Regions from separate parts of the Vibrio sp. 2433-A1 genome, predicted to be linked through region 3. Evidence: predicted binding sites of a transcription regulator. Region 3 holds the regulator's gene; each other region holds the start of a gene.
What was found. Region 3 encodes CRP, which controls carbon source genes, mostly activating them, when cyclic AMP is high. Its sites were predicted from a motif close to TGTGANNNNNNTCACA; they were not measured.
Positions count from the first base shown of each region.

Region 1: the regulator CRP is predicted to act here: its motif matches at 1,430-1,445, upstream of cdd (cytidine deaminase).
Region 2: the regulator CRP is predicted to act here: its motif matches at 4,380-4,395, upstream of ACU01J_RS17625 (CTP synthase).

Region 1 covers NZ_JBRESC010000016.1:58,938-64,598, forward strand. The annotation lists gene sbcB (exodeoxyribonuclease I) at 1-174, shown strand, start outside; gene ACU01J_RS16010 (CidA/LrgA family protein) at 316-681, shown strand; gene ACU01J_RS16015 (CidB/LrgB family autolysis modulator) at 681-1,358, shown strand; gene cdd (cytidine deaminase) at 1,602-2,489, shown strand; gene ACU01J_RS16025 (cyclic di-GMP phosphodiesterase) at 2,539-3,744, opposite strand; gene purT (formate-dependent phosphoribosylglycinamide formyltransferase) at 4,036-5,211, shown strand; gene ACU01J_RS16035 (thiopurine S-methyltransferase) at 5,279-5,661, opposite strand, start outside.
Region 2 covers NZ_JBRESC010000020.1:42,680-48,340, reverse strand. The annotation lists gene ACU01J_RS17635 (multifunctional CCA addition/repair protein) at 1-1,097, shown strand, start outside; gene eno (phosphopyruvate hydratase) at 1,278-2,576, opposite strand; gene ACU01J_RS17625 (CTP synthase) at 2,654-4,294, opposite strand; gene mazG (nucleoside triphosphate pyrophosphohydrolase) at 4,441-5,253, opposite strand; gene relA (GTP diphosphokinase) at 5,558-5,661, opposite strand, start outside.
Region 3 covers NZ_JBRESC010000002.1:190,927-196,587, forward strand. The annotation lists gene astA (arginine N-succinyltransferase) at 1-412, shown strand, start outside; gene astD (succinylglutamate-semialdehyde dehydrogenase) at 448-1,905, shown strand; gene ACU01J_RS03325 (2-oxoadipate dioxygenase/decarboxylase family protein) at 2,112-2,903, shown strand; gene crp (cAMP-activated global transcriptional regulator CRP) at 2,973-3,605, opposite strand; gene ACU01J_RS03335 (phosphoribulokinase) at 3,847-4,716, opposite strand; gene ACU01J_RS03340 (YheU family protein) at 4,799-5,011, opposite strand; gene ACU01J_RS03345 (hydrolase) at 5,051-5,661, opposite strand, start outside.

The DNA of each region.
Region 1 (5,661 bases), on a different contig from region 3:
TTAGATGAGTCAGAACAGCAACGCTGGGCAAATCATTGTCGTGACTACTTCGAAAGTCGTATTGAAGACTACATGCTTAATTTGGAAAACTTAGTTCACGAGTATGAGAGTGATCAAAAGAAAATGGCTATTTTAAAATCCATCTACCAATACGTACAAAAGCGAGTATCCTAGAAACAAAATAGAGCAATACTGACCAAGTCCTGCCCCTACAAGAATGCCTAATCACCCAATCTAATAATAACTAGGGGTTAGGCTCTGAAATAATTAGAGCTTTCATCCGACTGAAAGCTCACAGTTGGACATCACTAGATTATGGCGAAAACCTTACTTCAATATGTCGTCTCCATCGGCTTGATATTTCTCTGCCTGTTGGCTGGCATTAACATTCAACACCTCCTCGATATTTCGATACCTGGCAGCATCATTGGAATGCTGATCCTTTTTAGTCTGATGGCCAGTGGTTTGCTCCCATCAGACTGGGTTAAGCCAGGTGCGACCTTATTTATTCGCTACATGGTGTTGTTGTTTGTCCCTATTAGTGTCGGACTGATGCAGCATTTTGATATGTTAATTGATAACGCTATAACAATTTTAGCCAGCACTATTGGTGGCACCCTAATTGTTTTAGTCCTACTCGGCTTGATGCTCGATCGCATGCTAAAAGGAGGACAAAAGTAATGTGGTTACTGGTTACAATATTGGTCTTCTTTACGGCTCGTTGGCTTTGCCAGAAGTTTAATAGCCCATTCATGAATCCGTTGCTAGTCAGCGTTGCTGTGATTATCCCGATCTTAACTTACTTGAAAGTGCCGTTCGAGACTTACTTTGCTGACAATCAATGGATTAACGATCTACTCCAACCGGCTGTCGTTGCGTTAGCATTTCCACTCTACGAGCAGTTACCACAAATCCGCGCTAACTGGCGAATTATCATGCTCGCGTGCGGCGTAGGTAGTGTGATGTCGATGTTCACCGCCTCTATGATTGCCGTCTATCTACAAGCGGATATTTCCTTAATTGCCAGCCTACTCGGTAAATCGGTAACCACACCAATTGCAATGGAAGTCTCTAGCCACCTTGGCGGAGAACCCGCAATTGCTGCCATTTTGGTACTGATTGTCGGTCTGTTTGGCGCAATTTTGGCTTACCCAATCTATAACCTGCTCAACATAACTCACCCGATTGCCAAAGGGTTAACCATGGGCACGGTGTCTCACGCTCTGGGGACCGCGACTTGTGCAGAGAAAGATCCTCAAGATGCTGCGTTTAGCTCACTTGCGTTAGTGGTTTGCGGCGTCATTACTTCTATTCTCGCGCCATCATTCTTTACACTCGCAGTTTGGCTATCTGCCTAACTACAATGTATCGAGTTGCGTATTGCAGCTCGATACATATCACGATTTGATTCAATGCAATCGTTATCATGTGTGAGCTCACTCTAATTATGCAAGTCAATCAATCGTTACATTTATATGTGTGACCTACATCTCTGAAGTATTCTTCGTTTTACCTAAAATGTAATACCAATATCGTGGTTTATAGCCTGCATTCACGCTCTAAACTCAAAGATATCAACTTAGTTATTTAAAGGATTCACTATGAGAAGCCGCATTGAACAGGCGTTAGCTGAAGCGCCAAAAAACGTAGCAGATTTCCTATCTCCTATCCTTCTTGCTGACGATTTTGACGCGACGCTTTCTTCCGAGCAATTTGAACAGCTATTAGCCATTTCTGGTCTTGAAGATGCAGAACTTCGTGTTGCTCTACTTCCATTCGCGGCAGCTTACTCCTACGCGCCACTGTCTAACTTTTATGTTGGTGCAATTGTTCGTGGTCTATCAGGTAAACTTTATTTCGGTGCTAACGTTGAATTTGATGGCGTGCAACTGGGTCAAACCGTACACGCTGAGCAATCAGCGATCAGCCATGCGTGGATGAAGGGTGAGCAAGGCGTTGCCGACATCACCATCAACTTCAGCCCATGCGGACATTGCCGCCAATTTATGAACGAGCTTTCAACTGCCGATAAATTACAGATTCAACTTCCTGAGCGTGATAGCAAGTCATTGCAAGAGTACTTACCAGAATCATTTGGCCCAGCTGATCTTGGCATCACGTCTGCTTTAATGACTAACATTGATCATGGTAAACAAAGCCAAGAAGATGATGAAGTGCTACAACTGGCGATTGCTGCTCTAAACCGCAGTCATGCTCCATATACTCATAACCTAAGCGGTATCGCGCTGAAAATGGCTAATGGTAAAGTCTATCAAGGTGCTTACGCTGAAAATGCGGCATTCAACCCTAGCCTGCCTCCACTTCAAGTGGCTTTAATTCAACTGCTGCTCGATCGTCAAAAGTTTGAAGACATTGAATCTGCAGCACTCGTTGAAGTGTCTGAAGGGACAATCAGTCACTTAGCAACAACACAGTCAACGCTAGAAGCATTGAACCCAGATATTCCGATGACTTATCTAGAGCTGTAATAAGAAAAGGCGCTTAACAGCGCCTTTTTTGATGGTGTTTAGTTTTACTTTACGCTTCGTAGAAACGGGTCGCATCGACATCAAGTTGGCTTTGTGCGATAGCCTTTACTATTTTCACTTGTGAAGTCTTCAAGTTGACAAATGCAACATCAATAAAGCGCTTATATTTGATCGAGTAAAAGCATTTCACTTCAGGTTTAAGGGGCTCATTCGCGTTTGAAGTCCAAACAATACCCACTCGACCATCACTTAGCTCAACGATAGCCCCTACCGGATACACACCGATACAGTTAATGAATTTATAAACCAACTCTTTATCAAGGTGGTTTGGCGTTAAGCTGAGCAAAATTTTAAATGCTTCTGCTGGACTCATCCCTTGCTTGTAACAGCGGTCTGCCGTCAGCGCGTCATAGATATCAACAATACAGCTCATACGACCGTGTAGAGGCAGTTGATCGGCCGTTAATCCATTTGGGTAGCCCGTGCCATCAAGCTTTTCATGGTGCATGAGACACACATCTCGGCTGACATCGCTCAAGCCTTCTATAGTCACGATAATTTCACTAGCGAACACTTGGTGCAATTTCATGTGCTCAAACTCTTCGGGCGTTAATCGAGCTGGTTTGTGAAGAACCTTGTCATCAACTTTGATTTTACCAACATCATGAACAATGCCGCCGATCGCCATCTGCTTTAACATATCTCTAGGCAGCTCAAGGTACTTACCAAACGTCACCAGCAACGTGGCAACATTGACCGAATGCTCAAGTAAATCCTCATCTTTGGTACGTAACGCTGAGACACAATGCAACGCATCGGAGTGAAGCAATACAGACTCAATCAAATCATCAGCCATGCCATCGAGCTCATCCAGCTCGATTGGTTTGCCCTCAAAGGTCTGTGATAAGATTTTTTGCGCTAACCCTTTTGCATCACGAATGATTTTTTGCGCTTTTTGCTGTTGAGAAAAACGGCTAAGCTTTTTCTTCTTAACCGGCGTCTTTGCTTCTTCAACAACCTCTTCTGGCTCTAGTTCAATGGCAGGCTTAAACACGCTACCCTTTGCCGACAGTTCCGGGTCAACCCACGCAAACTTAATACCATTATCAATCAATTGTTTAATCGCCTGCTGCGACGAAACACGCCCAGCGTTAGCTAGGTTGACTCGCTTGCTATCTTCAATCGCGGTGACAAACATACCTGTCATCAGCGTATTGATAGGGATTTTCACTGAGTTTTTCGGGTCATACTGCATGAATACTGTAGCCAGTTTATTTTAAAAGTGTGATTCATAGAAATTATATCTCTAATCGCTAGGTTTTACTTAATTTGTCCCAATTTAGATACATATCCCTCAATAGCTTAATTAAAACTTGAGAACCAAATCTGTATTGTCGATTAAATAGCCATGTTTTCATCCGATTATACTAAGTGACGACATTTGATAGCCAAAATACACAAACAACGCGCGCAAACGTTTGCTTTTTCTCTTGGCTTAAGTATTATGCGTCAAAGTTATTACTCCTCTTAGACGTTAAGGTTATTTATGTTTGGTACAGCGACAGCTAAAAATTCGACACGTGTTCTGCTCTTAGGCTCTGGTGAACTTGGCAAAGAAGTCGCCATTGAGTGCCAACGCCTTGGCCTTGAAGTGATTGCCTGTGACCGCTACGAAAACGCACCAGCAATGCAAGTTGCCCACCGCAGCTACACATTGGATATGCTGGATGGTAAGGCGTTAGAAGAACTCATCGCTAAAGAACAACCTGATTACGTCGTCCCTGAGATTGAAGCCATTGCAACAGACACGCTAGTCGAACTTGAAGCTAAGGGGCTGAACGTGGTCCCTACTGCGAATGCAACCAAACTAACGATGAATCGCGAAGGTATTCGTCGCCTTGCTGCGGAAGAGCTGGAGCTGACCACCTCACCGTACCGCTTTGCAGACAACTACGAAGAGTTTGCCACCGCAGTTGAGGCTGTTGGTATTCCTTGTGTATGTAAGCCAGTGATGAGCTCTTCAGGCAAAGGCCAAAGTGTTATCAGAACGCCTCAAGACGTAGACAAAGCTTGGGACTACGCTCAAGAAGGCGGTCGTACTGGTGCGGGTCGTGTGATTGTCGAAGGCTTTATCGACTTTGATTATGAGATCACTTTACTCACTGTACGCGCGGTCGACGGTGTACACTTCTGCGCGCCAATTGGCCACCGCCAAGAAGATGGAGATTACCGTGAGTCATGGCAGCCACAAGCCATGTCTGACAAAGCGTTAGAAGCAGCTCAAGATGCGGCTAGTAAAGTAGTTAACGCACTAGGTGGGTTCGGTATTTTTGGCGTTGAACTGTTTATTAAAGGCGACACTGTTATCTTTAATGAGGTGTCTCCTCGTCCACACGATACAGGCCTTGTGACGCTGATGTCTCAAGACAGCTCTGAGTTTGCCCTGCATGTTCGCGCCTTTACCGGTATGCCAATTGCGGGCATTACTCAATACGGCCCAGCAGCATCGGCAGTAGTTTTAGGCCAAGGTACATCAACTAACATCCAATTTGATGGTTTGACAGAGGCACTGGCACAACCTCAAACACAAGTCCGTCTGTTTGGTAAACCTGATATCGATGGCCGCCGCCGTCTAGGTGTCGCTATCACGCGTCGAGACACCACCGAACAAGCTATCGAAGATGCAGTAACAAGCGCTGCTAAAGTGAAAGTGATTTACTAAACCATTTAATCTAATCGAACTTAAAAAGGCCTGGTTTAATGACCAGGCCCTTTTCGTAGTAATCATTTTAAACTTCGATGAGATACACTTCTTCAGCGAATCGAGATAGCCCTTTCTTAGCAATCTTAGGATGATCATCACCCGCTTCATCACGATAAAGCTTAGTCACTTTAAACTCAGAATAGAGTGAACGAATCTCTTGCTCCGCAACAGAAAATGGAGGACCTGCCATTTCTGATTGTTGATAATCTAAGCTTACCAACAATATACGCGCACCTGGCTTGAGTAGTGATTTGATTTTTTGCACATACTCAGCACGCATCTCTTCTGGCAGCGCCACCAAAGACGCGCGATCGTAAACAAGATCGACTGGCTGAATCGGCGCAGTAAAGAAATCGCCGGTATAAATCGACAATTCATCAAACTGAAATAGCTCATGCTGTCCATTAA
Region 2 (5,661 bases), on a different contig from region 3:
ACACCGCTGTAGGAAAAGATTTTCCGGTCTTCCTTCACCCTAAGACAAAAGAAGAACATGCACTTGCACGAACAGAGCGAAAAGCCGGCCAAGGTTATACAGGCTTTGAATGTTACTTCGCTACTGACGTCACGTTAGAAGAAGACCTGCTGCGCCGCGATCTAACTATCAATGCTATGGCGCAAGATCCGCAAGGCAATATCATCGATCCCTTTAACGGCCAACAAGATCTATGCGATCGAGTATTGCGCCACGTATCAGATGCATTTACTGAAGATCCTCTACGTGTTCTACGTGTTGCTCGCTTTGCCGCTAAGCTCGATCATTTAGGTTTTACCGTTGCACCTGAAACCTTGAATCTGATGCGAGAAATCACCGATTCTGGCGAGTTAACTTATCTCACTCCTGAGCGTGTGTGGCAGGAATGGCATAAATCTCTATCCACCCAAAGCCCGCAAGTATTTTTAAAAGTACTGCGAGACTGTGGTGCCTTGAAGGTTGTCCTGCCAGAGCTTGATGCGCTGTTTGGTGTACCTCAACCAGAAAAGTGGCATCCTGAAATTGATACGGGAGTTCATACCCTACTGGTAGCTGAACAAGCGGCTAAGTTAAGTGATTCTCTAGCCGTGCGTTTTGCTGCTCAAGTGCATGATTTAGGTAAAGGTATTACCCCAAAGTCTGAGTGGCCAAGCCATAAGATGCACTGCCACACAGGTGTTAAGCTGATCAAAGTGCTGTGTGAACGTGTGCGTATTCCCAACGAGTTTCGCGATTTAGCTTTGATGGTGTGTGAGCAGCACTCCAATATCCACCGAGCCGCTGAGCTTCGCCCAGAGACCAAGCTCAAAGTGCTCAATAAGTTCGATGTATGGCGCAAGCCAGAACGCTTACAAGACATTCTGCTGTGCTGTATGGCCGACAGCCGCGGTCGAACAGGTCATGAAGAGATTGATTACCCACAACGAGAAATCTTTACTAACGCTTATCAGGCGGCTTTAGCGGTGAATGTGCAAGACATTATCAAAGATGGCTTTAAGGGTGCAGATATTCGCACTGAGATGGAAAAGCGTAGAGTTGAGGCTATTCGAGAGGCTTAACCGACAGCCATCATCCTCAAGAATGAGGAACGAATGAATTGGGGATCTCTTGAAGCGAGCCAAATGTTTGAGGAGATTCCCTACTCTCTCCTACGTCGCTCTATGGAATGACACAAACAAAAACGCCTCCGAAATCGGAGGCGTTTTTTAAAGCTTTAAGCTAATAATTCAAACTATGAATTACTGACCTTTAACTTCTTTAAGACCGTTGAAAGGAGCTTTAGCACCTAGAGCTTCTTCGATACGGATAAGTTGGTTGTACTTAGCAACACGGTCAGAACGGCTCATAGAACCAGTCTTGATTTGACCTGCAGCTGTACCTACCGCTAGGTCAGCGATAGTTGCATCTTCAGTTTCGCCAGAACGGTGAGAGATTACTGCTGTGTAACCTGCGTCTTTAGCCATCTTGATTGCAGCTAGAGTCTCAGTTAGAGAACCGATTTGGTTGAACTTGATAAGGATAGAGTTAGCTACGCCTTTCTCGATACCTTCAGCAAGGATCTTAGTGTTAGTAACGAATAGATCGTCACCTACTAGTTGAAGCTTGTCACCTAGTAGTTCAGTTTGGTGCTTGAAGCCATCCCAGTCAGACTCGTCTAGACCATCTTCGATAGAAACGATTGGGAACTGGTTAGCTAGCTCAGCTAGGTAGTGGTTAAACTCTTCAGAAGTGAAAGTTTTACCTTCGCCTTTCATGTTGTAGATGCCAGCTTCTTTGTCGAAGAACTCAGATGCAGCACAGTCCATAGCTAGAGTAACGTCTTTACCTAGTTCGTAACCTGCAGCAGCAACAGCTTCTGCGATAACTTCTAGAGCTTCAGCGTTAGACTTAAGGTTAGGAGCGAAACCACCTTCATCACCAACTGCAGTGCTGTAGCCTTTAGACTTAAGAACTTTAGCTAGGTTGTGGAATACTTCAGCACCGATACGTAGACCTTCTTTAAGAGTCTTAGCACCAACTGGTTGGATCATGAACTCTTGGATGTCAACGTTGTTGTCTGCGTGCTCACCACCGTTGATGATGTTCATCATTGGTAGAGGCATAGAGAACTGGCCAGCAGTACCGTTTAGTTCAGCAATGTGCTCGTATAGAGGCATGCCTTTAGCCGCTGCAGCAGCTTTAGCGTTTGCTAGAGATACAGCTAGGATTGCGTTAGCACCGAACTTAGATTTGTTTTCAGTACCATCTAGCTCGATCATTACTGCGTCGATTGCAGCTTGGTCTTTAGCGTCTTTACCAACTAGAGCTTCAGCGATTTCGCCGTTTACAGCTTCAACAGCTTTAAGAACACCTTTACCTAGGAAACGAGCTTTGTCGCCGTCACGTAGCTCAAGAGCTTCACGTGAACCAGTTGATGCGCCAGATGGAGCAGCAGCCATACCTACGAAACCGCCTTCTAGGTGTACTTCAGCTTCTACAGTTGGGTTACCACGTGAATCGATGATTTCACGACCTAGAACTTTAACGATCTTAGACATTGAATGTTTCCTTCTCGTTGAATATATAATGTCAAAATTAAGGGCAGCAGCACTACTAACGCTACTGCCCGTATCCTTTACTTCTCTAATTCGCCGCGTTGGTATTCACCAGCCGCTTTAACGAAACCTGCAAATAGTGGGTGACCATCGCGAGGTGTTGAAGTGAACTCAGGGTGGAATTGAGCCGCTACAAACCATGGGTGAGCTGGGTTCTCAATCACTTCTACCAGTTTCTTGTCTGCAGATAGACCTGAAACTTTCAGACCTGCTTTTTCAATCTGTGGACGAAGAACATTGTTCACTTCATAACGGTGACGGTGACGTTCGTGGATCGTCGCACTACCGTATAGTTCACGAGCCTTAGTGCCTTTTTCTAGGTGACATAGCTGTGAACCAAGACGCATAGTACCACCTAGGTCAGAGGTTTCAGTACGTTCTTCTACTTTACCTTCACCATCAACCCACTCAGTGATTAGACCAACAACTGGGTACTTCGTCTCTTTGTTAAATTCTGTTGAGTGTGCACCTTCCATACCCGCTACGTTACGCGCGTATTCAATCAGTGCTACTTGCATACCTAGACAGATACCTAAGTAAGGTACTTTGTTTTCACGAGCGTATTTTGCAGCAAGGATCTTACCTTCTACACCACGGTCGCCAAAACCACCAGGAACAAGGATTGCGTCAAGGTCAGCAAGTGCTTCATCACCTTTTGACTCAACGTCTTGTGAATCTACGTATTTGATTTTCACGCTTAGACGGTTCTTAAGACCTGCGTGCTTCAGTGCTTCGTTCACTGATTTGTAAGCGTCTGGTAGTTCAATGTACTTACCAACCATACCGATAGTTACTTCACCAGTTGGGTTCGCTTCTTCGTAGATTACTTGTTCCCACTCAGACAGGTTAGCTTCAGGCGCTGTAATGCCAAAGCGTGAACATACTAGGTCATCTAGACCTTGGGCTTTAATTAGCTGAGGGATCTTGTAGATTGAATCTACATCCTTCATTGAGATTACTGCTTTCTCTTGAACGTTACAGAATAGAGCAATCTTCTTACGCTCGTTCGCAGGGATCATTCGATCACTACGACAAACTAGGATGTCTGGTTGGATACCGATAGATAGCAGCTCTTTAACTGAGTGCTGAGTCGGCTTAGTTTTCACTTCACCTGCTGCTGCTAGGTAAGGAACTAGAGTGAGGTGCATGAACATTGCGCGTTCACGACCCAGTTCTACAGCAAGCTGACGAATCGCTTCCATAAATGGTAGAGATTCGATATCACCAACCGTACCACCAACTTCAACGATCGCAACATCATGGCCTTCAGCGCCAGAGATTACACGATCTTTGATTGCGTTAGTGATGTGAGGGATAACCTGAATTGTTGCACCTAGGTAATCACCACGACGCTCTTTAGCTAGAACGTCTGAGTAAACACGACCTGCAGTGAAGTTGTTGCGCTTAGACATCTTGGTGCGAATGAAACGCTCATAGTGACCAAGGTCAAGGTCAGTTTCAGCGCCATCTTCCGTGACGAACACCTCACCGTGTTGAGTTGGGCTCATAGTGCCTGGGTCAACGTTAATGTAAGGGTCAAGCTTCATCATAGTCACTTTAAGACCACGAGCTTCTAGAATAGCCGCAAGAGATGCTGCTGCAATACCTTTACCTAGAGAGGATACAACCCCGCCAGTCACAAAAATGTAATTTGTCGTCATGTTTAACCTGAAATTGGTTGAATGAGGGAAAATGGATTTCTTCTGGACGGGATATAAATATACCAGAAGCCCTTTTCCGCTACAACGTGAAATCTATCACACTGCAATTTTTTATTTTTTGCTTCAAATCAAATTCGAGTAGCGAGTTATTCGACTCTCTTCTCTAACGCTTCTTTCGCTTTCACTTCATCCCAGAAGCTATCTAACTGTTCTAGATTAAAATCCGTCAGTTGTTTGCCTTGCTCTGCCACTATCGCCTCAACCCCCTTAAAACGTCTTGCAAATTTTAAGTTGGCCTTTGCCAGTGCCACTTCTGGGTCTTTACCCAAATGTCTCGCTAAATTTACGGTAGCAAAGAGTAAATCGCCAAGTTCCAATTCGACTTTATTCTCATCGACTGAGACTTGCAGTGCCTCTTCCATCACTTCTTCGATTTCTTCTTGAACCTTATCGACCACAGGGCCTAGCGAGTCCCAATCAAAGCCAAACTTGGCACACTTTTTCTGTATTTTTGTAGCACGTGATAGCGCCGGCAATGAAGCTGGTACTGAGTCTAGAATACTTTGTTCAGATTTGCCTACTTTGGCCTTCTCTTTGGCTTTTTCCGCTTCCCAATTGGCATTTATTTGCTCGTCATTCTCAAATTTGGTATTGGAAAACACATGCGGATGGCGGCGAGTTAATTTTTCATTGACGGTCTCGACCACTTCAGAAAACTCAAACAGTCCTTGCTCTTTGGCCATCTGGCTATAAAAGATGACTTGGAAGAGTAGATCGCCCAACTCTTCTTTGAGATTCGACCAGTCGCGGTTTTGAATCGCATCCACCACCTCATAGGTTTCTTCGATGGTATATGGCACGATAGTGTCAAAGCTCTGTTTGATATCCCACGGGCAACCGCTTTCTGGGTCACGCAGCTTAGCCATGATCTGTTCTAACTGTTCGATTGGGTGACTCATTTTCTCTGTTCCTTTAAACCTTTCTATCTAAAGAAAAAGGTGAGCGGCCAAAACCACTCACCTTTAATTGTTATCTGTCATCTTTCAGCGTAAGCCTGAACGACTTAGAGATCTCGAATTACTTTAAGAGGTTCCCTATCACGTTCGTCCCTCACTGTAGGGAATGACCTTATTCGTTTTTACTAAGTAGTTGGTTCTTCTAGCAAGACAGTAAACTTATGAGACTCCTGAGCATAGCTTGCCTATGTGATGGAGCGATATAAGTGCAACTAACGCCGCTAGAAAGCCAAATACGACGAAAAAACTAGCCGAGGCGTTTTACCGACATCACATCCTTGATCTGCTCAACACGCTTAGACACTCGGGTCAAGATCTCAACGTTAGTCACTTCTAAATCAAAATCCATAA
Region 3 (5,661 bases):
CTTCATCGCTGATTTAATGCCAAAACTGCCAATCTACATCAACTTGCTGAGTAAAGAAGCACAAGCGGTGATTGGTCAGGTACACGATAACACCAAGCCAGCGCTCCGCTTACTAGAAAAAGAAGGTTTTACTTGCCGCAACTACGTCGATATTTTTGATGGTGGTCCAACGGTTGAGTGTGATGTGCGAAATATTGAATCCGTGCGTCACTCTATCCGTGCCAAAGTGACGATCGCAGAGCATACCAGCTCGCAAGATTACCTAATTTCTAACACTTCGTTTGAAGATTTCCGTGCAACGGCAGCAAAAGCAGCCCATGACCATGAGTCAGAATCAGTGATTCTATCGCCTGAAGTCGCACAAGCACTGAAAGTAAACGAAGGCGACTATGTTCGCATGCTAGCTCAGTAACGCTGAGATTAAGAACAAATTTGAAGGAACAAGTTATGACACATTGGATTGCAGGTGAATGGGTGGCAGGTCAAGGTGAGTCAATGAACTCGCAAAGCCCATATAACAATGAGGTCATCTGGCAAGGTGAAAGTGCAACTCCAGAGCAAGTTGAGCAAGCGGTTTCAGCAGCACGCAGCGCGTTTGTAGGCTGGAAAAAAATGAGCTTTGCTGAGCGTGAAGCGATTGTGCTCGCATTTGCCGAGAAAGTAAAAGAGAACAGTGAGCAGATCGCTGAAATCATCGCCAAAGAAACCGGTAAACCGATTTGGGAAACGCGCACAGAAGCGGCGGCAATGGCAGGTAAGATTGCTATCTCGATTCGTGCTTACCATGACCGTACTGGTGAAGCGCAGCGTGAAGCCGCGGGCAACCAAATTGTGCTTCGCCACCGCCCGCTAGGTGTGATGGCGGTATTTGGTCCTTACAACTTCCCAGGTCACCTACCTAATGGCCACATTGTGCCGGCGCTACTTGCGGGTAACACGGTGGTATTTAAACCTTCAGAGCAAACACCGCTAACCGGTGAGTTTGCAATGAAACTGTGGGATCAAGTTGGTCTGCCTAAAGGCGTGATTAACCTAGTACAGGGTGCTAAAGAGACCGGTATCGCACTGGCTGATTCAAAAGGTCTGGACGGTGTCCTATTCACTGGTAGTGCAAATACTGGTCACATCCTTCACCGTCAGTTCGCTGGTCAGCCGGGTAAAATGCTGGCGCTTGAGATGGGCGGTAACAACCCGATGGTTATCTCTGAACACTATGGCGATGTGGATGCGACGGTGTACACCATTATTCAGTCTGCGTTTATCAGTGCCGGTCAGCGTTGTACATGTGCACGTCGTCTGTATGTTCCTGTTGGCGAGAAGGGCGACCTATTAGTTAGCAAGCTCGTTGAAGCAACCAATAAGATTCGTGTCGACCAGCCATTTGCAGAACCAGCACCATTTATGGGCCCACAGATTTCAAAAGCGGCGGCTGATTTCATTCTTGCGGCGCAAGCGAACCTGCAAAAGCTTGGGGGTGAGAGCCTGATTGAAGCGAAAGCGGGTCAAGCCGCGTTTGTTACTCCAGGTATCATTGACGTCACAGCGATCGCAGAGCTACCCGATGAAGAGTACTTTGGTCCATTGCTACAAGTGGTTCGTTACCAGGGGCTTGAGAAAGCGGTCGAGCTGGCCAACGATACACGCTTTGGTCTATCGGCAGGTCTAGTTTCTACCGATGACAGCGAATGGGAGTACTTTGTTGACCACATTCGTGCCGGCATCGTGAACCGTAACCGCCAGCTAACGGGCGCAAGTGGTGATGCACCATTTGGTGGCCCAGGTGCATCGGGTAACCTACGCCCAAGTGCGTACTACGCAGCTGATTACTGCGCTTATCCTATGGCATCAATGGAAGGTGGAGAAACTCTTCTTCCGGCAACATTGAGCCCAGGGCTAGAGCTGTAAAAAAACATTAGCTATAAAAACATTAGGTCAAAGAACCTAAGTTAGGAATTCCCTTCTTCCTCCCTGAGCAGGGAGGCTTTTAACGTCACAGGTTGAAGGCTATCAGACTGATTATCTGGACAAATCGGTCTGATAGCCTCTTTTATAACTTAACCAATAATAACGACTAACCCTATAACGTAAACAACCGTAAACAAGGAGGCGTTATGACGCCAGATGCTTTATTCCAATCGTTATGGAAAGACTATATTCAACGCTTGTGTCCCTCTGCTGAAAAAGTGCATCAACTACTGCAAGAAGATGAAGCGCTGATCAATGACCATATCGCGTTACGCACTTTCAATGTCGAGCCATTGGGTATTGCAACTTTAGCGCAGCCTTTCTTAGATGTTGGCTACAAACCTTGCGGTGACTATCTGTTTGAAAGTAAGAAGTTGGTCGCCAAGCACTTTGAGCACCCTGACCCGAAACAGCCAAAAGTGTTTATCAGTGAGCTAAAAGTGGAAGAGTGCTCTGAAGCATTGCAAGCTATCGTTGCAAAGCTTGTTGAGCAATTAGACACCAGTAAACTAAAAGGTCATGAGTTCTTGTCTGGCGGTCGCTTATGGGACTTAAGCTATGCTGATTTCCAAACACTGGCGACAGAGAGCGAGTATGCTTCTTGGTTAGCGGCGCACGGCTATGGTGCCAACCACTTTACTGTTAGCGTCAACCAACTGAATGCCTTTGAGGAAGTGGTTAGCGTCAATAATCACTTGCGTGATGCGGGTTTTACCATTAACGAGTTTGGTGGTGAAGTGAAAGGCTCTCCAGAGGTACTGTTAGAACAATCCTCAACCATGGCTGATAAAGTTGCGGTGCAGTTTAGTGAAGTGACTGAAATCATCCCAGGTGGCTTCTATGAGTTTGCTAAGCGTTACCCAATGCCGAATGGTGAACTTTACCCAGGGTTTGTTGCTGCATCTGCAGATAAAATTTTCGAAAGTACCAACGGCTAGTACTATTCGTCAGATAAAAAGAAAGCCACCGCGTAGGTGGCTTTTTTAATTCTTATTCGTTAATCGAAATTAACGAGTACCGTATACAACGATTGTCTTACCGTGAGCAGAGATTAGGTTCTGCTCTTCTAGCATTTTCAGGATACGACCAACGGTTTCACGAGAACAGCCAACGATTTGACCAATCTCTTGACGAGTGATCTTAATCTGCATGCCGTCTGGGTGAGTCATTGCGTCAGGTTGTTTCGCTAGGTTTAGTAGCGTCTGAGCAATGCGGCCCGTTACGTCTAGGAATGCTAGGTCACCCACTTTCTGGCTAGTCACTTGTAGGCGGCTTGCCATTTGCGCTGAAAGGCGCATTAGGATGTCTGGGTTAACTTGAATTAGTTGACGGAACTTCTTGAAAGAGATTTCTGCTACTTCACAAGGAGATTTAGCACGAACCCAAGCTGTACGTTCTTGATCTTCTTCGAATAGACCAAGCTCACCGATAAAGTCACCTTGGTTTAGGTAAGAAAGGATCATTTCCTTACCTTCTTCGTCCTTGATAAGAACCGCAACAGAGCCTTTAACGATGTAGTACAAAGTCTCTGCTTTTTCGCCCGCATGAATTAGCGTGCTTTTTGATGGGTACTTATGAATATGACAGTGTGAAAGGAACCACTCTAATGTTGGATCGGTTTGAGGTTTACCTAGAACCATAATATCTCACTTCCTCTGCAGGGTACGCTTGCCGCTTTCCATGTTTTAGCAAAGCCTTAAATAGGCCCACTAGGATAAGAGCACTTTACAAATGCTGCAAGCCATCTTGTGTTTCGGTAAGAAATAGTATCCTTTTTCGAAAACGATTTCTTGATTTTAATCGGGTCAATAGGTGTATTTACTACGCAAAACTGTGCACATGATCACGGTATGAAAAGTAATCGTGTTCTAGCCGTGAGTATTAGCCAATTTTTCCCGTTTCGATTAATTGTTGAAGAATAGGTCGTACGATTAATTCCATCGCAAAACTCATTTTACCGCCCGGTACAACGATGGTGTTGTGACGTGACATAAATGAACCATCAATCATGGCGAGTAGGTAAGGGTAATCAACATTCTTGATGCCGCGAAGGCGAATCACCACAAAACTCTCATCTAGGCTTGGAATGCCTTTGGCGTTAAGTGGGTTTGACGTATCGACTGTTGGAACACGCTGAAAGTTAATATGAGTACGAGAAAACTGTGGCGTAATGTAGTTCAGGTAGTCGTCCATGGAACGAACTATCGAATCCATCACCGCTTCACGTGAATGGCCTCTATCACGCGTGTCACGGACAAATTTCTGAATCCACTCAAGGTTAACGATCGGCACCATACCAATCAGGAAGTCGACATGTTGAGCGACATTAACGTCACCATCAACCACACCACCATGCAAACCTTCGTAGAATAGAACGTCTGAGTTTTCCGGTAGATCTTGCCAGGGGGTAAAGGTGCCCGGCATTTGATTGTAAGGGACGGCTTCGTCAAAAGTGTGTAGATAACGGCGTACTTGGCCTGTGCCTTCTTGACCGTACTGACGGAAGAACTCCGCTAGACCACCAAAGTCATTAGCTTGCGGGCCAAAATAGCTGATATGACGACCCTGCTCACGAGCTTTACGGATTTCGACATCCATTTCCGGGCGAGTGAAACGGTGAAAACTGTCTCCTTCAACCCAAGCTGGCTTAACGTTCATCATGTTGAACATCTTGCGGAAAGCCTCTGAGGTAGTAGTGGTTCCGGCACCGGACGAACCAGTAACGGCAATAATAGGGTGTTTTGCTGACATGACAAACCTTGTCTGAGAGTACGTTCCTGTAATCGACGTCCACTATAGCATGCTTTGCTTGGACGTCACTGTATGCAGTTCTCTAAAATCGATTTTTGAGTTGAATGTCGACTGTTTCATGTAACTCAGAGAAAACCACTACGGCGTCTCCTGACTCAAGCTGCTTTTTGATTTGGTCAATTTTGCTTTGCAGAGAAATCTCTACCGCGCCGTAGTCTGTCCCTTCACGCAGGACAAATTCTTTGATTAAGTTGTCCAGCGTGTCTGGATCGATTTGTTGCCAAGGAACAATCATAAATACCTCTAGATTTTATGTTCGTTTCAGACGCCGCTATTATGCAGAAACCGCCAAACTTTCATAGTAGGCAGGTAGAGCTTCTTCCAACCAGAAACGCGGCTTTATTGCACTGCCAGTGACAAAACCAACATGACCACCTTGGTCAAATAAGCGATAGTCGATGTTCTCAGGCAACACATACTTCGGGATCACGGCATCCGTCATAAATGGATCGTCTTTGGCGTGAATGATCTGGGTCGGCAAAGTGATCTCTTTAAGGCGATGAATCCCTGAGCATTGATGGTAGTAATCTTCGGCATCTTTAAATCCGTGCAGTGGTGCGGTGATTAAGTCATCAAACTCGTACAACTTTGTGACTCGTTTGATGTTGTGATAACTGAGGCCGAGTTCCCCTTTGAGGAGGTGATGCTTTTGCAGTGCGCTCTTTTTCAACGAAGAGAGTAGGTAGTTTTTATACAGCTTAGAAAAGCCTTGTTCGATTCGTTCCGAACAGGCAGAGAGATCCAACGGAGCAGAGACGATAGTCGCCCCATCAATCACTGGGTTGTCACGATACTTAGCGAGGTAGTTAGCCAGCATATTACCGCCAAGCGAGATACCTACAGCGACTTTGGTTTGGTTAGGAAACAGAGAGTCGAGATGCTCAA